Regions from separate parts of the Streptomyces sp. NPDC024687 genome, predicted to be linked through region 1. Evidence: riboswitches for the same ligand, from Rfam matches in the RefSeq annotation. Region 1 holds a riboswitch; each other region holds the start of a gene.

Region 1 (7,880 bases):
ACTCGTGGTCGAGGGGCGCCTGGAGCGGATCCAGGGCAAGGGCACCTTCGTCGCCAAGCCCAAAGTCTCCCAGGCGCTGCAACTCACCTCCTACACCGAGGACATGCGCGCCCAGGGTCTCGAACCCACCTCGCAGCTCCTGGACATCGGCTACATCACCGCCGACGACCGGCTCGCCGAGCTCCTCGACATCACCGCCGGCGGCCGGGTGCTGCGCATCGAGCGCCTGCGCATGGCCAACGCCGAGCCGATGGCCATCGAGACGACCCACCTCTCCGCCAAGCGCTTCCCGGCCCTGCGCAGGTCGCTGGTCAAGTACACCTCGCTCTACACAGCGCTCGCCGAGGTCTACGACGTCCACCTCGCCGAGGCCGAGGAGACCATCGAGACCTCCCTGGCCACCCCGCGCGAGGCCGGCCTGCTCGGCACCGACGTGGGCCTGCCGATGCTGATGCTGTCCCGCCACTCGATCGACAGGACGGGCGAACCGGTGGAGTGGGTGCGGTCGGTGTACCGCGGGGACCGCTACAAGTTCGTGGCCCGCCTCAAGCGGCCGGTCGACTAGCGCCCTAGGAGTTCCCTGGGAGTGCCCAGCAGGCGTGCTTCACAGAATCGACATACCGATATGCGGACGAGGTCTTCCGCTCCCATGACACCAGCGCCTAGATTGCCTGCGCATTGCAGGTGATCAGCGCTGATCAGTGAGGGGCAGGAGTCGCGACATGTCGGATGCACCTGAAGTCGGACCACCGGTGGTGACGCCGGTACGGGTGGTCATCGCCCTCTGCCTGTTGGCCCCGTTCGTGGCGATGCTGTGGGTCGGCTCGTACGCCAAGGTCGACCCCACATTCATCGGCATCCCGTTCTTCTACTGGTACCAGATGCTGTGGGTGCTGATCTCCACCGCGCTGACGATGATCGCGTACCAGCTGTGGCAGCGTGACCAGCGTGCCCGTCGTGGAGGTACCAAGTGAACGACGGCGTCAACGGTGTTGCTCTCACCGTCTTCATCCTCTTCTTCCTGGCCGTCACGGTCATGGGTTTCCTGGCCTCGCGCTGGCGCAAGGCCGAGAACGAGCACAGCCTCGACGAATGGGGCCTGGGCGGCCGCTCGTTCGGCACCTGGATAACCTGGTTCCTGCTCGGTGGCGACCTCTACACGGCGTACACCTTCGTCGCGGTCCCCGCGGCGATCTACGCGGCGGGCGCGGCCGGCTTCTTCGCGGTGCCGTACACCATCCTGGTGTACCCGCTGATCTTCACGTTCCTGCCGCGGCTGTGGTCGGTCTCCCACAAGCACGGATACGTCACGACCTCGGACTTCGTGCGCGGCCGCTTCGGCTCGAAGGGGTTGTCGCTGGCGGTGGCGGTCACCGGCATCCTCGCGACCATGCCGTACATCGCGCTCCAACTGGTCGGCATCCAGGCGGTCCTGGACGTCATGGGCATCGGCGGCGGCGAGAACACGAACTGGTTCGTCAAGGACCTGCCGCTGCTGATCGCCTTCGGTGTCCTCGCGGCCTACACGTACTCCTCCGGCCTCCGGGCCCCCGCGATGATCGCGTTCGTGAAGGACACGCTGATCTACATCGTCATCGCGGTGGCGATCATCTACATCCCGATCAAGCTGGGCGGCTTCGACGACGTCTTCGGCGCGGCGAGCGAGAAGTACACGGCGGCCAAGGCGGGCGGCCTCGTCCCGCTGGAGGCGGGCCAATGGACGTACGCCACGCTGGCGTTGGGCTCCGCGCTCGCGCTGTTCATGTACCCGCACTCGATCACCGCGACGCTCTCCTCGCGCAGCCGTGAGGTGATCCGCCGCAACACCACGATCCTGCCGCTGTACTCCCTGATGCTGGGCCTGCTCGCGCTGCTCGGCTTCATGGCGATCGCGGCCGGGGTCAAGGTCACCAACCCGCAGCTGGCGATCCCGCAGCTGTTCGAGGACATGTTCCCGGACTGGTTCGCGGGCGTGGCCTTCGCGGCGATCGGCATCGGCGCGCTGGTCCCGGCGGCCATCATGTCCATCGCGGCCGCGAACCTGTTCACCCGCAACATCTACAAGGACTTCATCAAGCCGGACGCCACGCCCGCTCAGGAGACCAAGGTCTCCAAGCTGGTCTCGCTCCTGGTGAAGGTCGGCGCGCTGGTCTTCGTCCTCACCATGGACAAGACGGTGGCCATCAACTTCCAGCTGCTGGGCGGCATCTGGATCCTGCAGACCTTCCCGGCCCTGGTCGGCGGCCTGTTCACCCGCTGGTTCCACCGCTGGGCCCTGCTCGCCGGCTGGGCGGTCGGCATGGTCTACGGCACGGTCGCTGCGTACGGCGTCGCCTCCCCGACCCAGAAGCACTTCGGCGGCTCGGCCAAGGAGATCCCGGGCATCGGCGAGATCGGTTACATCGGCCTGACCGCGTTCGTGCTCAACCTGGTCGTCACGGTGGTCCTGACCTTCGTGCTGAAGGCGCTGAAGGCTCCCGACGGCGTGGACGAGACCAGCCCGGAGGACTACACGGCGGACGCGGGCGACCCGGGGGTCCAGACGGAACTCCCGCCGGCGACAGCGAGTTCGGTCCACTAGTCACGGAGTCGGGCGGGCCGTCGGAGAAGTCGTCCGGCGGCCCGTTGTCGTACCCATCGGGCACACTCACCGGCATGGACATCGTGATCCGGGCCGCGGAACCCGCCGAGTACGAGACCCTCGGCGAGATCACCGCCCAGGCCTATCTCCAGGACGGCCTCCTGCTGTTCGGCGAGAGCGACTGGTACCTCGAAGAGCTCAGGGACGTGGCCAAGCGGGCCGCCGCCGCGGACGTGTTGACGGCCGTGGCGGACGACACCGTCCTCGGCACCGTCACCTTCGTCCCCTCCGGCGGCCCCCTGGCCGACCTCGCCCGCCCCGGCGAGGCGGAGATCCGCATGCTCGCGGTGGCTCACGCGGCCCGCGGCAGAGGCGTGGGACAAGCCCTCGTCCAGGCCTGCATCGAGCGCGCCGGGACCGCGGCCACCACCGGCATCGTCCTGTGCACCCAGCCCACGATGCACACCGCCCACCGCATCTACGAACGTCTCGGTTTCACCCGCGCCCCCGAGCGCGACTGGAAGCCGATCCCCGGCGACGAGTTCACGCTTCTCGCCTATGAGTTGACGCTCTGAAGTCACCGCGACACAACATATGGGCCTGCTTTCCTCACCCGGCACAAGATGTATGCTCATGCTCGCTGTCGCCGCAGGGGAATCCGGTGCGAATCCGGAACTGTCCCGCAACGGTGTACTCATGCGCGCATAAGCGCACATGAGTGTCAGTCCGAGGACCTGCCGACAGCCGCCCGCGCCACACCGGCCCGGGTGTCATGACGTCCGGGCCTCGTGGAATGGGCCGGTGGACGCGACGCCGTGCGCGCTCGTGTGCTGCCCCCTGCCCTCCGCAAGGCCCCCGTGCCCAGCGAGGGAGTGCCCCACGTGACCATCGCGCCGGCCGATCCGGCCTCAGTGACCGAGCGGACCGCACAGCAGGACCACGACGGCCCCGGTGCCGCCCTGCTGCGGACCCTGACCACGCTGACCGCCGACCTCCCCGACGCCGACCCCGGCCGGGTCGCCGCCGCCGCGCTGCGGGGCCGTTCCTCGCGTGCGGCTTCCCCCGAAATGGCCGTGGAGTTGCGCGAGCTGGCCACCGAGGCGGCGGCCGGCCTCATCTCCGAGGACCCCGCGTACAGCAGGCTGGCGGCCCGGCTGCTGACCGTCTCCATCGCCGCCGAGGCCGCCTCGCAGGGCGTCACCTCGTTCACCGGCTCGGTCGCCGTCGGCCACCGCGAGGGTCTCATCGCGGACCGGACCGCCGAGTTCGTGCGCATCCACGCCGAGCGGCTCGACGCGCTGGTCGACACCGGGGCCGACGACCGCTTCGGCTACTTCGGCCTGCGCACCCTGTACAGCCGCTACCTCCTGCGGCACCCGATCACCCGCAAGGTCATCGAGACCCCCCAGCACTTCATGCTCCGGGTGGCGTCCGGGCTCGCCGAGGACGACACCCTGCGCGCCCTGGACGAAGTCGCCGCGCTCTACCGGCTCATGAGCCGTCTCGACTACCTTCCCTCCTCCCCCACCCTCTTCAACTCCGGCACCCGGCACCCCCAGATGTCGTCCTGCTACCTCCTGGACTCCCCCAAGGACGAGCTGGACTCCATCTACGACCGCTACCACCAGGTCGCCCGGCTCTCCAAGCACGCCGGCGGCATCGGCATCGCCTACTCCCGCATCCGCTCCCGCGGTTCGCTGATCCGCGGTACCAACGGGCACTCCAACGGCATCGTCCCGTTCCTGAAGACCCTCGACGCCTCGGTGGCCGCCGTGAACCAGGGCGGCCGGCGCAAGGGCGCGGCCGCGGTCTACCTGGAGACCTGGCACTCCGACATCGAGGAGTTCCTGGAGCTCAGGGACAACACCGGTGAGGACGCCCGTCGTACGCACAACCTGAACCTCGCGCACTGGGTGCCGGACGAGTTCATGCGCCGGGTGAACGCGGACGCCGAGTGGTCGCTCTTCTCGCCGGCCGACGTGCCCGAGCTGGTCGACCTGTGGGGTGAGGAGTTCGACGCGGAGTACCGCAAGGCCGAGGCCGCGGGGCTCGCGAAGAAGACGATCCCCGCGCGTGACCTCTACGGCCGGATGATGCGCACCCTGGCGCAGACCGGCAACGGCTGGATGACCTTCAAGGACGCCGCCAACCGCACGGCCAACCAGACGGCGCTGCCGGGCCACACCGTCCACTCCTCCAATCTCTGCACGGAGATCCTGGAGGTCACGGACGACGGGGAGACGGCGGTCTGCAACCTGGGGTCGGTGAACCTCGGCGCGTTCGCCGACACGACGACCGGCGACATGGACTGGGAGCGGCTCGACGCCACCGTCCGCACCGCCGTGACCTTCCTCGACCGGGTCGTCGACATCAACTTTTACCCGACCGAGCAGGCGGGCCGTTCCAACGCCAAGTGGCGTCCCGTCGGCCTCGGCGCGATGGGCCTGCAGGACGTCTTCTTCAAGCTGCGCCTGCCCTTCGACTCCCCCGAGGCCAAGCGGCTCTCCACCCGGATCGCCGAGCGGGTCATGCTCGCCGCGTACGAGGCCTCCGCCGACCTCGCCGAGCGCAGCGGCCCGCTGCCGGCCTGGGAGAAGACCCGTACGGCACAGGGGGTTCTGCACCCCGACCACTACGCGACGGACCTCACCTGGCCCGAGCGCTGGGCGGCACTGCGCGAGCGCATGGCCACCACGGGTCTGCGCAACAGCCTCCTGCTCGCCATCGCGCCCACCGCCACCATCGCCTCGATCGCCGGGGTGTACGAGTGCATCGAGCCGCAGGTCTCCAACCTGTTCAAGCGCGAGACGCTGTCCGGTGAGTTCCTCCAGGTCAACTCGTATCTGGTGAAGGAGCTCAAGGAGCTCGGCGTGTGGGACGCCCGCACCCGTGAGGCGCTGCGCGACGCGAACGGCTCGGTGCAGGACTTCGCGTGGATCCCCGAGGATGTACGGGCGTTGTACCGGACGGCGTGGGAGATCCCGCAGCGCGCTCTGATCGACATGGCCGCGGCGCGGACCCCGTTCCTCGACCAGTCGCAGTCCCTGAACCTCTTCCTGGAGACGCCGACCATCGGCAAGCTCTCCTCGATGTACGCGTACGCCTGGAAGTCCGGGCTGAAGACGACGTACTACCTGCGCTCGCGCCCGGCGACCCGGATCGCCCGCGCCGCACAGGCGACGGTCCCCGTCCAGCAGCCGGCCCCCGAAGCCGCGGTCGCCTGCTCCCTGGAAAACCCCGAGTCCTGCGAGGCCTGCCAGTAATGCCCAGCACCCAGAACCTGCTCGACCCCGGCTTCGAGCTGACCCTGCGCCCCATGCGCTACCCGGACTTCTACGAGCGCTACCGGGACGCCATCAAGAACACCTGGACCGTCGAGGAGGTCGATCTCCACTCGGACGTCTCCGACCTGGCGAAGCTCAGCCCCGCCGAGCAGCACCTCATCGGCCGCCTGGTGGCCTTCTTCGCGACCGGTGACTCGATCGTCGCGAACAACCTGGTGCTGACGCTGTACAAGCACATCAACTCCCCCGAGGCGCGCCTGTACTTGAGCAGGCAGCTCTTCGAGGAGGCCGTCCACGTCCAGTTCTACCTGACGCTGCTGGACACCTACCTCCCCGATCCGGAGGACCGGGCGGCGGCCTTCGACGCAGTCGAGAGCATCCCCTCGATCCGCGAGAAGGCGGAGTTCTGCTTCCGGTGGATCAACGAGGTGGAGAAGCTGGACCGGCTGGAGTCCCAGGCCGACCGCCGCCGCTTCCTGCTCAACCTGATCTGCTTCGCCGCGTGCATCGAGGGCCTCTTCTTCTACGGCGCCTTCGCGTACGTCTACTGGTTCCGCAGCCGGGGTCTGCTGCACGGTCTCGCCACCGGCACCAACTGGGTGTTCCGTGACGAGACCATGCACATGTCCTTCGCCTTCGACGTGGTCGACACCGTCCGCAAGGAGGAGCCGGAGCTCTTCGACGACCGGCTCCAGCAGCAGGTCACCGACATGCTGGCGGAGGCCGTCGAGGCGGAACTCCAGTTCGCGCGGGACCTGTGCGGCGACGGGCTGCCGGGCATGAACACCGAGTCGATGCGGCAGTACCTGGAGTGCGTCGCCGACCAGCGCCTGACGCGCCTCGGCTTCGCGCCGGTGTACGGCTCGCAGAACCCGTTCTCCTTCATGGAGCTCCAGGGTGTCCAGGAGCTGACCAACTTCTTCGAGCGGCGCCCGTCCGCGTACCAGGTGGCCGTGGAGGGCACGGTCGACCTGGACGAGGACTTCTGACGGGACATCTTCAAAAATCGGTGGATCCGGGCACGTGGGTGGTACGTCCAAGGGGGAAGGAGGCCATCCATGCGCCCGATCCGCAAGACGACCCTCGCCCTCGCGACACTGACGCTGCTCCTCGCGGGCTGCGGCACCGACGCCGGGAACGGGAAGGGGGGAGGCGGCGACAGTGTGTCGCCGTCCTCCCCCAGCGCCACACCCACCGCGACCGGATGCACGACCCGGGCGGAACTCGGTGCCACCGACAGCGGGGACACCGTGTGCCTCACGGTGGGTGACACGATCCGGATCAGCCTGGACGGGACCAGGAACCGGCCCTGGAAGCCGGTCGCCGTCGACGGCAGCGGTCTGGAGGCCACCAACAGCGGCATCGTCCTGCTGCCCGGTGACGCGAGCTCCGCGTACAAGGCGGTCTCGGCGGGCCGGGTCCGGCTGAGTTCACAGCGTCCACTGTGCGCCACCGGGACCGGCGGCATCTCCTGCAAGGGCATTCAGGAGTGGCGGGTCACCGTGCTGATCACCTGAGCGTGACCGCGTCCCCGGCCGACACCTTCAACGAGGTCGTCGTGGTGCCGGGGAAGTACCAGCGCCAGCTGCCCGCCGACGTGGCGGTCACCTTGGTGCTGAGCCGGCCCACGTTGTCCGTCTTCACGGTCTTGACCGTGCTGTAGTGGGCGGCGCCGGCCGCGCGGAACTGGAGCCTGACCGCCTGGCCGGGGTAGCCGTGGTACTCCAGGTCCTCCCAGTTGGCCCGGGAGAGCTTGCCCTTGACGGTGAGCTGGGCGCCCTTGGCGACGGGTTCGGGGGTCGCGTCGGTGGTGAGCTGCGCGGCCCGCTTGACCTTGTACTCGGCGATGTGGTCCGAGATCCAGTAGTCGCCGTCGTTGGCCTTGACGGTGGCGTTGACCTGCCAGACACCGGCGACCCTGTTGCTGTCGATGTCGTCGCTCGCGGCGATCCAGCCGGGGTCGACCGTCATCGTGCCCGTGCACACGGACGTCGTCGAGCTCTTCCTCACGCAGG
Region 2 (7,880 bases), on a different contig from region 1:
CACCGGCCGGTACGGACGACTCGGCCATCAACTCGGCGTCGGGAACGGCCTCTCCGCCCAGCAGCACGGTCGGGATGCCCGAAGTCTTCAGCGCGGCGAGCCCGTCCTCCCAGGCCCGCTTGCCGCCGAGCAGCCGTACGACGGCGATGTCCGCGCCCTCGATCAGCGCCGGCAGCTCCTGCGCGACATCGACCCGGGTCGGGTTCCCGATCCGGTACGAGGCGCCGGAAGCGGCCCGGGCCGCCAACAGGTCCGTGTCGGCGGTGGACAACAACAACACTGTGCTCATGCGGGCGCTCCCGGTGGAATGAAAGGCAGTCCTTGCGGCGCGCCGGACTCGATGAGCCGCCACAGCGCGTCCGTGTCCGCGTGCTGTTCGATCAGGTCGCCGAGCCGGTCGAGTTGCTCCTCGCGCAGCGCGGCGAACGACGTGTCGTGGGCCGGCACGAACCGGCGGCCCGCGGCGGCCGCCACCTCCCGCAGGAAGGCCCGCCGGAAACCGTCCGACTCCAGAGAGCCGTGCCAGTGGGTCCCCCAGGTCTGGCCGACCCGGCAGCCGTCCAGACTGTGTCCTTTGTCATCAGAGATGAACGCTTGGCCCCCGTGGATGTCGGCGACCCCGTGATGGATCTCGTACCCCGCGACGGGCTCGCCGAGGGCTTCGCCCTCCGGCCGGGTCAGGGTCTTCTCCCGCGCGAACCGCACCCTGACGGGCAGGGCCCCGAGCCCCTCGACGTGCCCCTGGCGGCTCTCGACCTCGTCCTCGATGTGCTCGCCGAGGATCTGGAAGCCGCCGCAGATGCCGAGGACGGGCCGCTGCTCGGCGACCCTGCGCCCGATGGCCTCCGCGAGCCCCCGCTCCCGCAGCCACTGAAGTGCCCGTACCGTCCCACGGGTTCCCGGAATCACGACGAGGTCGGCGTCGGCCAGTTCCTCGGGCCGGTCCACGAACCGCACCACGACACCGGGTTCGGCGGCCAGGGCGTCGACGTCCGTGAAGTTGGACATCAGCGGGATCGCGCACACGGCGACCCGCAGCACATCCTCCCCGAGGGGAGGAGCCGTGTTCGACTCCCGGACCGTCCCCCGCAGGGACACCCGCAGCCCGTCCTCCTCGTCGATCCCGAGGCCGTGCCGGAAGGGCAGCACGCCGTAGGTGTGCCGCCCGGTGAGTCCGTGGAGCATGTCGAGCCCGGGTTCCAGGAGGCTGACATCCCCCCGGAACTTGTTCACCAGGAACCCGGCGACGAGCTTCTGGTCCTCTTCCGAGAGCAGCGCGACGGTCCCGAAGAAGGAGGCGAAGACGCCCCCGCGGTCGATGTCGCCCACGACCAGCACGGGCAGCCCGGCGTTGCGGGCGATCCCCATGTTGACGATGTCGGTCCGCCGCAGGTTGATCTCGGCCGGGCTCCCCGCCCCCTCACAGATCACCGCGTCATACGTGCCCCGCAACTCGGCGAGACAGTCGAGCACGGTCCCGAGGAGCTGCTGCTGCCGCCCCCCGTGATAGCCCCGGGCGCTCAGTTCACCGACCGGCTTGCCGAGCAGCACGACCTGACTGCTCTGCTCGCCACCGGGCTTGAGCAGCACGGGATTCATCAGCGCGGTCGGCTCGATGCGGCAGGCCTGCGCCTGCATGGCCTGGGCCCGCCCGATCTCCGCGCCCTCCCTCGTCACGAACGAGTTGAGGGACATGTTCTGCGCCTTGAACGGCGCGACCTTCACCCCCTGCCGCACCAGCCACCGGCAGATCCCCGCGGTGACGACACTCTTGCCGGCGTCCGAGGTGGTACCGGCGACGAGAAGCCCTCCGCCACTCATGCGCTGCGCCCCTTCACGAAGGCCCGCGCGGCGACACCGACGCCGAGCGCGAGCAGCCCGACGCGCCGCGACAGCCGCGCGGCACGCTCGATGTCGTACATGGCGACGGCGCGCCCCTCCTGATGCAGCACCGGCCGGTGCTCGACCCGCCCCGCGTACGAGAGGGTCCCCCCGAGCCGGACACCCAGTGCCCCCGCGAACGAGGCTTCGACGGGCCCGGCGTTGGGGCTCGGATGCCTGTGCGCATCCTCCCGCCAGGCCCGCACGGCACCCCGGGGATCGTCTCCGGCCGCGGCGGCGAGTACGGCGGTGAGCCGCGCCCCCGGCCACCCGGCGAGGTCGTCGAGCCGGGCGGAAGCCCACCCGAAACGCCGGTACCGGGGCGACTTGTGCCCCACCATGGCGTCCAGCGTGTTCACGGCCCGGAATGCGAGCAGCCCCGGCACCCCGCCGACGGCACCCCACACCAGCGCCCCCACGACGGCGTCGGACGTGTTCTCGGCCACGGACTCCACGACCGCCCGGGCGATCCCGTCGGCATCGAGGGCCTGCGGATCCCGCCCGCACAGATGGGGCAGCCGCTCCCGGGCCGCCTCGACGTCCCCCGCCTCAAGCGCCCGCCCGATGACCCGGGCCTCCCGTACGAGGGAAGTCCCGCCCACGACGGCCCAGGTGGCGGCGCCGGTGAGCACGACGGAGGCAGCACGGGAGGGACGTACGACATGCTCCGCGACAGCGCCGAGCGCCACCGCACCGCCCACGCACACGGCGGTGTGCAGCGCGCCCCACCCCCGGTGGTCCCGCCACAGCACCCGCTCCACGGCTCCGGCGGCCCGCCCGAACGCGGCGACCGGATGCCCACGACGGGGGTCACCGAGCAGAAGGTCACCGATCAGACCGGCGGCGGCGCCGTACGCGAAAACGCGATCGGCACGCATCGGGTCAGCCGATCACAAGGTCGTTCACGTACCGGGTACCGCTGGTGGATCGGCAGGCGAGCATCGCGTCATGTCCTCACTCAGGGTGTCCACGCCCTGGTTCGACGAGTCCGGCGGCGAGAGTTCCTGGCTCCCGGGGTTGTCTACCCCGGTGACAGTGGCGGGACCGCGCCGGATTCGCACCGGCTTCCTCTTCTGCCGCCGTAAATGGCTCCGGCAGTCCACCACGGGCCTTCGAGACCCGTCAACTTGTTGTTGACCTGCGGCGGGAGAGTGTGCAGAACCCCACATCGCCGGTCATGAAAGACGGCCGGGCGGGCGCGGAACTGGAAGTTCCGCGCCCGCCCGGCCGTCGAGTGACGGGGTTCCGTCAGGCCATGATCAGGCCACGATCAGAGAGATCCCGTACGCCACCGCCGCCGCGCACGCCGCGAAGCAGGCGTAGGCGCCGGTGACCGCGAGCGTGGCCGAGCCGCCCTGGGCCGTGGCCCGCTCCTGGCGGGACAGGCCCATGATGCCGAGGGTGAACAGGGCCACGAGGCCCACGGTGACGACGAGGCTGACGCCGAAGACGGAGCCGAGTGCTTCCCAGTCGATCTTCATGGTGAGGCTTCCTTAGGAGGGGGGCTCAGACGGCGGCCGGCGGGGCGGCCGGTTCCGTCGCGGCGGCCGGGGCGGGGGCCGGAGCCGGGATCGTGGCGGTGAGGCCCTCGGTCACGGTGCCCGTGGGCGGCGGGGTCACGGCGGCGATCGCCGTGGTCACCACGCCGGCCGGCTCGTCGGTGTGGTTGACGTTGGACGCGTCCACGACCTCGCGCCGGGAGATCTTCCAGATCGCCGCGCTGGAGGCGACGAGGAAGACCGCCACGAGCGCCGTACCCCAGTCGCCGAGGTTCGTGACCGACTCGGCCAGGGCGCCCACCAGGGCCGCCGCCGGGAGCGTCAGGCCCCAGGCCACGAACATCCGCGTGGCCGTCGACCAGCGGACGACCCCGCCCTTGCGGCCGAGGCCCGCGCCCATCACCGAACCGGAGACGGAGTGCGTGGTGGAGAGGGAGAAGCCGAGGTGGGAGGAGGCCAGGATGACGGTGGCCGCGCTGGTCTGGGCGGCGAAGCCCTGCTGCGGCTGGAGGTCGGTCAGGCCCTTGCCCATGGTGCGGATGATGCGCCAGCCGCCGAGGTAGGTGCCGAGCGCGATGGCGAGACCCGCGGAGAGGATGACCCAGGTGGGCGGGTCGGAGTCGGGGGCGACGACGCCGCCGGCGACCAGGGCGAGGGTGATGATGCCCATCGTCTTCTGCGCGTCGTTGGTGCCGTGGGCCAGCGAGACCAGGCCGGCCGAGGCGATCTGTCCGGTGCGGTAGCCCTTCGCGGCGGCCTTGCCGTCGGCCTTCTTGCCCAGCGTGTAGGAGAGCCGGGTGGCCAGCATGGCGGCGACACCCGCGACGATCGGGGCGGCGACGGCGGGGATGAGGACCTTGGTGACGAGCGCGTCGCCGTGCACCGCGCCCATGCCCGCCGAGGCGATGGTGGCGCCGATCAGACCGCCCATCAGGGCGTGCGAGGAACTGGAGGGCAGACCCACCAGCCAGGTCAGCAGGTTCCAGAGGATCGCGCCGACCAGGGCGGCGAAGATGACCTCGGGACGGATGCCGGTCTCGTCGACGAGACCCTTGGAGATCGTGTTGGCGACCTCCACCGAGAGAAAGGCGCCCACAAGGTTCAGCACGGCGGACATGGCCACCGCGACCTTGGGCTTGAGCGCACCGGTCGAGATGGTGGTGGCCATCGCGTTGGCGGTGTCGTGAAAACCGTTCGTGAAATCGAACGCGAGTGCGGTGACGACCACAATCGCGAGGATCAGCGAGAAGTTTTCCATTTACCCAGGCAATCGTTCGAGGTCATTGGCAGATTGAAGGTAGGTAACCTGGATGAACGGAAGGTGAACTGGGGCGGGCGGCACGGTGACCGGAATCTTCTGCTATCCCCGCGTCGAACCCCGCGGCCCCCGCGCGACCCGTACGCCCCATGGCTACGCCCCGACGGCGAACCTCTTGAGCTGTCGTGCCGACCCGTTGAAGAGATTTTGGTCACCGTGTAGCTCACCGGCCGGCGCCCGGTGAGCCGCTTCACCTCGTCACTGAACGACCTGATCGGTCATGCCGTGGCACTTCTGCTTCTTGCCGTACGGGTTGTATGCGATGTCCAGTGCCGGCGGCAGGGTCCGGCCGTCCGCGGACCAGGCTGTCCGGCAGTGCGAAGTGGTACGCCCCGAGCAGGATGCCGACTCGGTCGCCTTGACGTAGACGAACCTGGCGCCCTTGGCTCTGGCCTGCTGCCAGGTGTGCACGCCCGGAAACGCGCCCCCTGGCGCCCCGCCTGGCAGGATCACGGCATGGCTGAGGAACGGCAGAAATCATCGGGCGAGGCGGACGCGTGGGGCGAGTTGGTCGACACGGCCCGCCGGACGGTCGCCGAAGGACTGGTCGTCGGCACCTCCGGCAACGTCTCGGTGCGCGTCGGGAACACGGTCCTGGTCACCCCGTCCGGCGTCCCCTACGACCGTCTCACCCCGGACGACGTGACCGGCGTCGACCTGGAGGGCCGTCAGGTCCTGGGCACCCTGGTCCCCACGAGCGAACTCCCCATGCACCTGGCGGTCTACCGCAACACCGACGCCCGCGCGATCGTCCACACCCACGCGGTGCACGCCACGGCCGTCTCCACGCTCGTGCCCGAACTCCCCCCGATCCACTACATGACCGGCGCCCTCGGCGGCCCCGTCCGGGTCGCCCCCTACGCCACCTACGGAACCGACGAGTTGGCCGAGAACATGCTCCACGCCCTCGCCGACCGCTCCGCCTGCCTCCTCCAGAACCACGGCACGATCACCTACGGCTCCACCCTCACCCAGGCCTACGACCGCACGGCCCAGCTGGAATGGATGTGCCACCTGTGGCTCACGGCCCGATCGGTACCGGGCCTGACCCCGAACCTCCTGACGGAGCGACAGGTCGAGGAGGCGGGGGAGCGGTTGCGGGGGTACGGGCAGCGTGGTTAGGGGGTGCCGGGTCGGGTTGTCGGGCGGCTGCGGGCCGGTGGGGGCTGGTCGCGCAGTTCCCCGCGCCGCTAAGGGGTTGCAGTCACCTGCGCCAGGACGCCCACCCGGGGCCGCCGCAGGCGTTCAGGGGCGCGGGGAACTGCGCAGAACGCCCGCCCCCACCGAACCCGCACCCGCAACCGAACCCGCACAGGCACCCGCCCACTGGCCCCACCCCGCCTCCCCCGCGACACTGAAGACGTGCGCACTGTCAAAGCGACGGCCGCTGCCGTCACCGCAGCCCTGGCCGCCGGCGCCGCCGGAATCGTCGTCGGGAGGATCGCCAGCGACGCCGGACTGAAGGCGCCCGCGGGCCGCCCGCTGCCCGGCGAACCCCGGCTCACCGTCCACTCCACCGCAGCGGGCCGCATCGCCCTCACACGGGACCTCGCCGCCCTCCGCCCCGGCACCTACGGCCTCGCCGGCGACGACTCCCACGCCGTCGTGGGCCCCGTCCTCGCCACGGAACCGCACTCCGCCGACACCGTCGTCCGCCGCCTGGAACGCGTCACCCACGGCACCCTGAAACCCGGCGACAAGGTCTGGCTCACCCCGACCACGCACGTCGGCGACCCGAAGTCCGCCCTCGGCCTCGACCACACCGACATCGACATCCCGGGCGAACTCGGCTCCCTGCCCGCCTGGTTCGTGCCCGGCGCGAGGGACACCTGGGTCATCGCGGTGCACGGCCTCGGTGCGACCCGCGAACACGCCCTGAACATCATGGAGTTCCTGCACCGCCACCGCTTCCCGGTCCTCACCCCCGCCCACCGCGGCGACACCGGCGCCCCCCGCCCGCCGGACGGCCTGAACCACTTCGGCGAGACCGAGTGGCGCGACCTGGACGCGGCGATGCGCTACGCCGTCGCCAACGGCGCCCGCCAACTCGTGCTCCACGGCTGGTCCACCGGCGCCACCATGGCCCTGCGCGCCGCCGCCCGCTCGGGCCTGCGCGACCACGTCAAGGGGCTCGTCCTGGACTCCCCGGTCCTCAGCTGGGAGCGGACCCTGCGCGCCCTCGCAACGGCCCGTCACACCCCCGGTGTCCTCCTGCCCCTCGCGGTGCGCGCGGCACAGGGCCGCACCGGCCTGTACGCGAACCAGGAGAACAGGGCCGAGCACCGGACCGAAGACAGCGGCCCCGACCGGCCCCCGCCGCCCACCCTGATATTCCACGGCCCTGACGACACGCTCGCCCCCTGGGACCTCTCCCGCCGTCTCGCCGCCACCCACCCCGACCGGATCACCCTCCACACGGTCCGCCAGGCCCCCCACGCGGCGATGTGGAACGCCGACCCGAGCGCCTACGAAGAGACACTGCGCCGTTTCCTCACCCCCCTGATGTGACCTTCGGGCGCCCCCGCCCCACAGGTTCCGTTTAAGCCCGTACCACTGGCCTGATCTCGGTGTATGCCCCTCCGCGTGGCGCCGGCACCGGCCCTCCCCGGCGCCCGCGGTGACATTCCGTTTGGGTTTTCGGACCGTCAACCGGAAGACTGCACCCGTGACGTCCCGTATCCCGCGCGACTCCAGGCTCCGACTCGTCCGCCCGCGACCCCTGGCCGCCGCCCCCACAGCAGTGAACCAACGGCGCCCACGGCGCCCCGCGCCGCGGCCCCCGGAGGGCACACCGGCCCCGGCGGTACTGGCCAGAATGGCGCGCTCCGGTCTTGCCGACGCGGCCCGCGTGGCGCACTGGGCCGACGGCGCCCTGGGCCCCGGCAGGGACGGCGCGGGCTCCGACGGCAACGGCACCCTCTCCGACGAATCCGCCGCTCGCGCGGCCGCGGCCCTGGGTCTGACCGTCGCTCAGGTCCGCGCCGACTGGGACACCGCCCGCCTCGCCGGCCTCGTCGAGGTGCACGGGGACAGCGCCCGCCCTGGCTGGCGGCTGCGCGCCTGGGACCGCGACGACAGTGCCGTACTGCGCGGCTGGGTCGCCCTCTTCGACGCCTGGTCGCTCGCCTTCCCGGAACCCGGCGACCGCGAGCCCGCCGCCGTCGCCGAGGTCGTCTCGGCCA
Region 3 (7,880 bases), on a different contig from region 1:
ATCTTCGTGTACGAACCGAAGGTGCCCGGGAAGTTGCCGATGGGCATGCTGGCGCGGTAGATGCCGCCCTCGTCGTCAGCGAAGAACATGTACATGTTCGTGTCGTCGCCGATGAGGGTCACGTCGAGTGGGCCCCTCTTCCGCGTCGTGCCGTCGGGATTCACAACGTCCGGGAGGGTGGTCGTGAAGAGATCCTGCTGCGGGCCCCAGCCGTTGGGGTTGGTGGGGTCGGTCGAGGTGCGGTAGGAGAAGCTGTAGGGCCAAGCCCCGTTGTAGGCGAGCACCCAGAGGTTCTTCGGGGCGAAGTAGAACAGCGTTGGCGCGATGCCGTCGAAGGGGATCGTGGTCTGGGTGGCGGTGGCCATGTCGGACCAGTTCGTGAAGGGGCTGAAGGTCGCCAGTCCCCAGCGACCGTCGTTACCGGCGAGGTTGTTGTGCGACGTGGCATAGACGACGTGCTTGCCGTTGTAGACGACGCTGGTGAAGTCCTTCAGTGCGGACCACCCTGCCTTCGGCTGCGCCAACGGGCCGGTCGATGTCCACCGGTAGGTCGACGGAAGAGCACACGAGTTGCTCGCCCCGGCCAAGCCGGTCCACTTCTGGTTGGTGCCGCCGTGGCACGACCAGATCTGCACCGCCGTGCCGTTGGCCTTGCCCCAGCCCGCGGCCTCCAGGCACAGCCCGGACCGCACGCCGACGATCGTGCCGTCGGCGTTCACCCGCCACTGCTGGTTGTCACTGCCGTTGCACGACCAGATCTGCACCGGGGTCCCGTTCGTGGTACCGCCGCCCCGGACATCCAGGCACTTGTTGCCGTACACGGTCAGCTGGTTGCTGTCCGTCAACGTCCACTGCTGGTTGATCCCACCGTGGCAGTCCCAGATCTGCACGTTCGCGCCGTCGGCCTGGCTGAAGCCCGACACATCGAGACACTTGCCGGAATCAACACCGCGCACGTCGCTGGTGGTGGCCGCCTGAGCCGGGCCGGTGGCGAGCAGCGCGGCCAGCGCGGCCAGGGCCGCGACCACGGCAGCGAGCACCGCAGGCGGACGTCTGCGGCTGAAAATTCGTCTGTGCATAAGGACCTCGTCATCCTTGAGCAAGCGACTCCGGTGTTCGACATGGCGAACATGGGTCGAAGTTTCGAGCAACTGGATAATAGGGTTCCGGTGATCAGCGTCAATACCTCTCGCAGAACTCGCGGGCAGAAACGTTCGCAGGCTGAAACCAGGCGGCTTCAAGTCCCGTGGTTGTACGGGCCTTTGGCGTGAGGGGCAGAGCGGTCGTCTGTGGTGCGGGGAGCGTCGAGAACTCGCCGAGCTGGGTGCGAGTGGCCGGGCGAGCAGTCCTGCTCATCCCGCACCGCACCGCACCGCAGCGACGCGGCCCATGAGGGCGCTGCCCGGCGACTACCGCAAGATCCAGGCGATCGTGCGGGAGGCCGACGGCCCGGTGCAGGTCAGGGCAGTCGGCGAACGGCTGGGCCTGGACGCCTCGGTGCGCGGCAAGCTGGAGCCGCTGCGGACGAAGATGACCAAGCTCGCCGACCGCGGCCGGCTGCACAAGCGTCCCGACGGCGGCCTTGTCCACACCGCCCGCCTGCCGCTGTCGAGTGCCACCCTGAACTGGCTCGCCGATCTGATACGCGGCCACTGCGAGAAGATCAGCTCACGGTGGCGGCCCTGCCCTCGGGGAAGACCGCCGCCATCGTGCTCGCGGTACTGCGCTGTGGTGGCGGGGTGGTGCCGTTGGACGGCACGCTGATCCGCACCCGGCGGCGCACCGGCAAAGAGAACCGGAAGAACCACTCCGACAAGGGCAAATGCCATGGCCTGCTCGTCATCGCGCTCACCGACGACCGCGGCCGACTGCTCCGGGTCTCGGCGGCCCGGCCCGGACGCACGGTCGGCGACACCGCCCGCCAGGGCCCGAAGCCACCGTTGGCGACCTCGAGATACATCCGCTTCAGCAGCCGCCGGGCAGCTCTCTGCCGGCCACATGCGTACGGACCGCCAGGACCAGTTCGTCATCGGTCACCCCGGCATCCTCAGCGACGCGGGTCCTCCTGTCGATGCCACCCCCACGGCGGCGAGTTGTCAGTCGATGAGTTCACGGATCGCCGCCAGGAGGTTGAACACCGCCGGCAGGAGGAAGACGCAGCCGAAGGCGATCCACACCCACCCTGCTCTACGGTGCCCGCGGCTCGGGGGTGGTGCCGGGATGAGCCGGTCACCGGCCCTCATCGTCTCGCTCGGTGCGAGCACGTTGCGCCCCGTGCTGCGCTGCCGTCGCCCCAGCCATATGAAGACGATCGCGGCCATGGCCGTGAAGGCCGCCAGTTGGAGATGCTCACCCGGTGTGTCGGCACCAGCAAGCGTCACGGCCACGTACGACAAGGTCCCCCCAAAGGATCACGGTGCATGGATCACCTCACGGCGGCACCACCGTGTCAAGCGAGTTGAGCAGCGCTCACGCCTCCTGGACTAGAGCTGGTCCCGCCACCACGGCACGCCGAGATTGTCGACCTGGATGACCTTCGCCCGCCGCAGAATCTCGTCGTCGAGGGGGGTCAGGACAGCGCGCAACTCTCGGGCGCTCTTCTTGGGCAGGGCGTGCAGAACGGCTTCGAGGTGATCGCGGAAGTAGCCCACGTCACAACAGCCGGGAATGCCGCATCGCTGCGCTGTCGTCGGGTCCGCGATCAGCCTGAGCGGTCCGTGGGCAAGAGTTTTCCAGCGCCGGAACGCTTCAACCGTGTCCTCGAGGAAGGAGCGGGATCGTTCGAGGCGGCGCAGATCGGCCATGCAGCGTGCGGAGAGGCCGTCGATGGCCGGGTACCGTCGCGGGCTCACGCGACGGATCGGCAGTTCAGCCCTCAGGGCTGAGGGGCGCCTACGCGGCACGGCCCTTTCGGTTGTCGGTCATAGGGGCACGGTACACAGGCATGGTGACGGATGCCCGGTCTTTCAGTGCCGCTGAACTGCCCCTGCCCCACAGGAATCCGGAGTCGTCCCCCAGGGCCTCGCCTGCCCCGCCCCCTCACGACACCTGCTGCAACAGCCCCCGTACCGCCTCGTCCACCACCCGGTACCGCACCACCCGCCCCTCCTTCTCGCCCGCCACGACCCCGGCCGCCCGCAGCAGCCGTAGCGCCTGGGACACGGCCGGGTCGTTCATGCCGGTCGCGATCGCGAGGTCGGAGACGGCCAGGGGGCCGGTCCGGTACAGGGCGAGCAGCAGGGCGAGACGGTTGGGGTCGGCCAGGAGGGCGAAGCGGTCGGACCAGGTGCGGACGTGTCCCGGGTCGCCGATCGCGGCGATGGCGTCGCACACCCGGTGTCCGTCGATCGTGCGGCGGTCGGCTCGGTCGGCCGGGACGAGGTGCATGGCGCACATCCTCGCAGGCGGCTCTGTGTGATCTTCCATACCTGCGCAGGTGTGCAGCTATGCAGGAACCCCCGTCCCCGCCTACGGTGGGCGGGCCGTGGTGCTCGGGAAGCCGGTGACGACCCCTCAAAGGTCCATTCCGGTGCGGCCCTCGCCACTGTGATCGGGGAGTTCCCCTCCCACGTCCCTCACGGGACAGCCACTGGCCCTCACCATCAGGCCGGGAAGGCGGGCAGGGAAACGTACGACCCGTAAGCCAGGAGACCGGCCACGGCAGCTCACGCGTTCATCCACGAGGTGCTGGAGTGACCACCGTATGACTGATCCTGCGCTGCCCGAGACTGCGCGGCCCGAGACCGCCCTGCACGAGACCGCCGCCGCCCCCGTCTCCTTCCGCTGGCGTCGCGAGGACACCGTCAAGACGGTCGGTCTGATGGCCGCGATAGCCGCCCTGCACGTCGTCGCCTTCGGCATCCTCTTCCTGCTCGTCGTCCCCGAGCACTACGAGGTGGGCGACAAGGCCTTCGGCATCGGACTCGGCATCACCGCCTACACCCTCGGGATGCGGCACGCCTTCGACGCCGACCACATCGCCGCGATCGACAACACCACGCGCAAGCTGATGGCGGACGGCAAGCGGCCGGTGTCCGGGGGGTTCTGGTTCGCGCTCGGGCACTCCAGTGTCGTGGTCGTGCTCGCCGCGCTGATCGCCGGCGGCACCCAGCTGGCCGGCAAGGTCATGAACGAGGGGTCAAGTACCCACCAGGTGCTCGGGTTTCTCGGTACGACGGTCTCCGGGTCGTTCCTCTATCTCATCGCCGCCCTCAACCTGGTCGCCCTGCTGGGCATCCTGAAGGTCTTCCGGGCGATGCGGGCGGGGACGTACGACGAGAAGGAGCTGGAGCAGCATCTCGACTCGCGCGGCTTCATGAACCGGATCCTCGGCCGGCTCACCAAGTCCATCACCCGGCCGGGGCAGATGTTCCCGCTGGGCTTCCTGTTCGGGCTCGGCTTCGACACGGCCACGGAAGTGACCCTGATGGTGATGGCCGGGTCGGGGGCGGCCGCGGGCCTTCCCTGGTACGCCATCCTCTGCCTGCCGCTGCTCTTCGCCGCCGGCATGAGCCTGTTCGACACGCTCGACGGCACGTTCATGAACTTCGCCTACCAGTGGGCCTTCTCCAACCCCGTCCGCAAGGTCTTCTACAACCTCGCCATCACCGGGCTGTCCATCGCGGTCGCCTTCTTCATCGGCACGATCGAGCTCGTCGGCGTCCTGCACGACAAGCTCGACCTCACCGACGCCCTCACCACCTGGATCGCCGACATCGACCTCGACAACGTCGGCTACGTCATCGTCGGCCTGTTCGTGGTGGTGTGGGCGGCGGCGATCGCCTACTGGCGGCTCGCGAAGGTGGAGCAGCGGTGGAGCGTCAGCAGTTCCTGAGGGACCGCTGGGACCGCGCCGCGAGAGGCTAGGCCCCCTCCACCGCCGTCAGCCACAGCTTCACGTACCGCTCCACGTCGACGCCCAACGCCACGTCCACGAGGGTCACTTCACGCTCGCCCTCGTGGATCTCGGACTCACCGGGACGGCGGCGGCGGTCGACGACGGTCTGGCCGCGCGTCGGGCCGGGGGCGAGGCTCACCTCCACCGGCAGCAGCTCGGTGGTCAGCCCCTCCGGGTCGACGACCGCGCACACCGCGCCCGCGTCGCCGAGGCCACCGGTGGGGGTGGGGTCACCGGAGGTGGCCGGGTCGCGGTGGGCGAGGAGGTCCCCGGCCATGCGCAGGCTGGGCTCCGAACTCGCCCGCAGCCGCTGGACGTCGGCGGCGGGGACGATGACCCGCTCGAACACGTCCAGGCCGTACATCGTGATCGGGACCCCGGCGGTGAGCAGCACGGCGGCCGCCTCGGGGTCGTGCCAGACGTTGAACTCCGCGACGGGGGTGGCGTTCCCGGTCGCCACCGCGCCGCCCATGAACACGATCCGCTCGATGTTCCGCACCACGTCGGGGTGGGTGCGGAGCAGCAGGGCGATGTTCGTCAGGGGCGCGGTGGGGATGAGGGTGACCGGCGTCGGGGAGGCGAGGATCTCCCGCCTGAGCAGGGTCACGGCGTCGACGTCCACCGCGACCCGGGTCGGCGCGGGCAGCCCCAGGTCACCCATGCCGTCCAGCCCGTGCACGTGGTGCGCGGCACGCACCGGCTCGATCAGCGGCCGCGCGGCACCCCGGGCGACGGGGATGTCCCCGGCCCCGGCCTGCTCAAGGACGGTCAGCGTGTTGCGCACGACGCCGTCGACGTCGGTGTTCCCGGCGACACAGGTGACCGCGCGCAGATCGATGGCCGGGTGCCGTACGGCGAACAGCAGGGCCAGGGCGTCGTCGACACCGGTGTCGCAGTCGATGATCACCGGGATGGGCTGACCGGTCACGGCGGGGTCCTTTCGTCACTGGCGGTACGGATCGACCTTACGCAGCCGCCCAGAGTTCGGCCCCGCGATCACCGCGGCGGGCAGCGATCTGTTCCAGCAGCTCGCCGACCGGCACGGCTCCCGGCCTACGCCCGTCCCGCAGCCGTACGGCCGCACAGCCCGCGTCGGCCTCCCGCTCCCCGATCACCGCCTGGTACGGCACGAGGCGTGCGGCGCGGACGCGGGCGCCGAGGGTGCCGTGGCCGGGGGCGGAGAGTTCGGCCCGGATGCCGCGTGCTTCGGCCCGCCGTACGAGCTCATGGGCCCGTTCCTCCTGTGCCTCCGCGACCGGCAGGACCATCAGCTGCACGGGGGCGAGCCACACCGGGAAGGCGCCGCCGTGTGCCTCGATGAGATGGGCGACCGCCCGCTCCACGCTGCCGATGATGCTGCGGTGGACCATCACCGGGCGGTGTTTGGCGCCGTCGGGGCCGATGTAGTGGAGGTCGAAGCGTTCGGGCTGGTGGAAGTCGATCTGGACGGTGGAGAGGGTGGACTCGCGGCCGGCGGGGTCGGTGATCTGCACGTCGATCTTGGGGCCGTAGAAGGCGGCCTCGCCCTCGACGGACTCGTGGTCGACGCCGTCGAGGACCTCTTCGAGGAGGGCGGTGGCGCGGCGCCAGAGTTGCGGGTCGGGGACGTACTTGCCGGAGTCTCCCGGGAGCGACAGTCGGTACCTGGCCGCTCGGATGCCGAGGTCGTCGTAGGCGCGCCGGATGAGGTCGAGGGCGGCGCGGGCCTCGGCCACGGCCTGTTCCGGGGTGCAGAAGATGTGGGCGTCGTTGAGCTGGATGGAGCGGACGCGGGTGAGGCCGCCGAGGACGCCGGACAGTTCCGAGCGGTACATGCCGCCCAACTCGGCGATGCGCAGGGGCAGTTCACGGTAGCTGTGGGACCGTGAACGATAGATGAGGGCGTGGTGGGGGCAGAGGCTGGGCCGCAGCACGACCTCCTCGCCGCCGAGCCGCATCGGCGGGAACATGTCGTCGCCGTAGTGCGACCAGTGCCCGGAGATCTCGTACAGCTCCCGCTTCCCGAGCACCGGCGAGTACACGTGCCGGTATCCGGCGGCCCGCTCCACCTCCCTGACGTACTCCTCCAGGACATGCCGTACGACGGCCCCGTCGGGCAGCCAGTACGGCAGCCCCGCGCCCATCAGGGGATCGGTGTCGAACAGCTCCAGCGCGCGGCCGAGCCGACGGTGGTCGTGCATGGGCTCCAAGGACTTCATGGGGGTCTCCCTCGCTCATCGGGGGGCGAGGAACCGACGGGAACGACAAAACCCCGGGGCACTCGCCCCGGGGCTTCGGACTGCGTCAGCTGTCAGCGCGCCGGGACCTGCTCCGGCGTCGTCGTGATGGAGGGGATGGCTCTGGCTTGGGCGCGCTGCATGGGGTGAGGGTAGGGGGAGGGGTGGGGGTGGGGCGACCGGTTTTTGGGTGGGATGGGGTTCCGGCAGGTCGAGTCCGTGGGCAGCGGTGACCTGGCGGTGTGGGCGTCAGGTCAGGGCCGGTTACTCGGGGGACGGATCGGCCAGTTCGGGATGCTCGACGGTGTAACGCTCCCCGTAGATCCGACTCATGGCCCAGTGCCAGGCCTCGTCGTGGAAGACCAGGCCGCGGTAGGGCTCGTCGGCGGGTTCGTAGGGGTACCAGTCGAGTGCCGCGGCCCAGGACCGGCCTGGAGGAGGTCGAGGTATTCGGCTTCGGTCCAGGACATGGGGTCTGGTCAGGGGTGAGTGTGGTGCAGGGCACGTATGAAGGTGGTCCAGGTGTCGGGGACGACCTGGAGTATCGGCCCGTGGGGGGTCTTGGAGTCGCGGACGGCGACGGTGTGGGGGCGGTTGCGGGCGACTTCGACGCACTCGCCGTTGCCGCTGCTGTGGCTGGACTTGGCGAACTCGAAGTGCGGCACGGTCACAGCTCCTTGCGGATGCGTTCGATCAACTCGACGGAATCGTGAAGGGCGAGTCCGTTCCTTGCGATCCGCTCGAACTTGGTGTTGTGCCGTGCGGCG

What was found. A riboswitch is a leader RNA that binds a small molecule or an ion and turns the genes downstream of it on or off. The one in region 1 is predicted to bind cobalamin.
Region 2: it holds a riboswitch for cobalamin, as region 1 does, so the genes downstream of both, ACZ39I_RS06055 (cobalamin biosynthesis protein) here and ACZ39I_RS14160 (ribonucleoside-diphosphate reductase subunit alpha) in region 1, are expected to answer to the same signal.
Region 3: it holds a riboswitch for cobalamin, as region 1 does, so the genes downstream of both, nicT (Nickel transporter NicT) here and ACZ39I_RS14160 (ribonucleoside-diphosphate reductase subunit alpha) in region 1, are expected to answer to the same signal.

What each region holds. Positions count from the first base shown of each region.
Region 1 is NZ_JBVHLJ010000003.1:498,499-506,378, reverse strand. Features, by position in the region: gene ACZ39I_RS14180 (GntR family transcriptional regulator) at 1-565, shown strand, start outside; gene ACZ39I_RS14175 (DUF3311 domain-containing protein) at 723-974, shown strand; gene mctP (monocarboxylate uptake permease MctP) at 971-2,581, shown strand; gene ACZ39I_RS14165 (GNAT family N-acetyltransferase) at 2,656-3,156, shown strand; cobalamin riboswitch at 3,209-3,337, shown strand; gene ACZ39I_RS14160 (ribonucleoside-diphosphate reductase subunit alpha) at 3,463-5,844, shown strand; gene ACZ39I_RS14155 (ribonucleotide-diphosphate reductase subunit beta) at 5,844-6,854, shown strand; gene ACZ39I_RS14150 (hypothetical protein) at 6,924-7,382, shown strand; gene ACZ39I_RS14145 (hypothetical protein) at 7,375-7,880, opposite strand, start outside.
Region 2 is NZ_JBVHLJ010000001.1:1,351,149-1,359,028, forward strand. Features, by position in the region: gene cobN (cobaltochelatase subunit CobN) at 1-289, opposite strand, end outside; gene ACZ39I_RS06050 (cobyric acid synthase) at 286-1,821, opposite strand; gene ACZ39I_RS06055 (cobalamin biosynthesis protein) at 1,818-2,759, opposite strand; cobalamin riboswitch at 2,861-3,000, opposite strand; gene ACZ39I_RS06060 (hypothetical protein) at 3,141-3,362, opposite strand; gene ACZ39I_RS06065 (inorganic phosphate transporter) at 3,388-4,638, opposite strand; partial or broken gene ACZ39I_RS06070 (hydrolase) at 4,854-5,001, opposite strand; gene ACZ39I_RS06075 (class II aldolase/adducin family protein) at 5,155-5,820, shown strand; gene ACZ39I_RS06080 (alpha/beta hydrolase) at 6,061-7,206, shown strand; gene ACZ39I_RS06085 (hypothetical protein) at 7,364-7,880, shown strand, end outside.
Region 3 is NZ_JBVHLJ010000005.1:336,673-344,552, reverse strand. Features, by position in the region: gene ACZ39I_RS21695 (non-reducing end alpha-L-arabinofuranosidase family hydrolase) at 1-1,079, opposite strand, end outside; gene ACZ39I_RS21690 (hypothetical protein) at 1,390-1,764, shown strand; gene ACZ39I_RS21685 (hypothetical protein) at 2,097-2,387, opposite strand; gene ACZ39I_RS21680 (hypothetical protein) at 2,484-2,852, opposite strand; gene ACZ39I_RS21675 (ArsR/SmtB family transcription factor) at 3,040-3,387, opposite strand; cobalamin riboswitch at 3,469-3,674, shown strand; gene nicT (Nickel transporter NicT) at 3,704-4,834, shown strand; gene ACZ39I_RS21665 (nucleoside hydrolase) at 4,863-5,825, opposite strand; gene thrS (threonine--tRNA ligase) at 5,863-7,077, opposite strand; gene ACZ39I_RS21655 (DUF397 domain-containing protein) at 7,593-7,778, opposite strand; gene ACZ39I_RS21650 (helix-turn-helix domain-containing protein) at 7,781-7,880, opposite strand, start outside.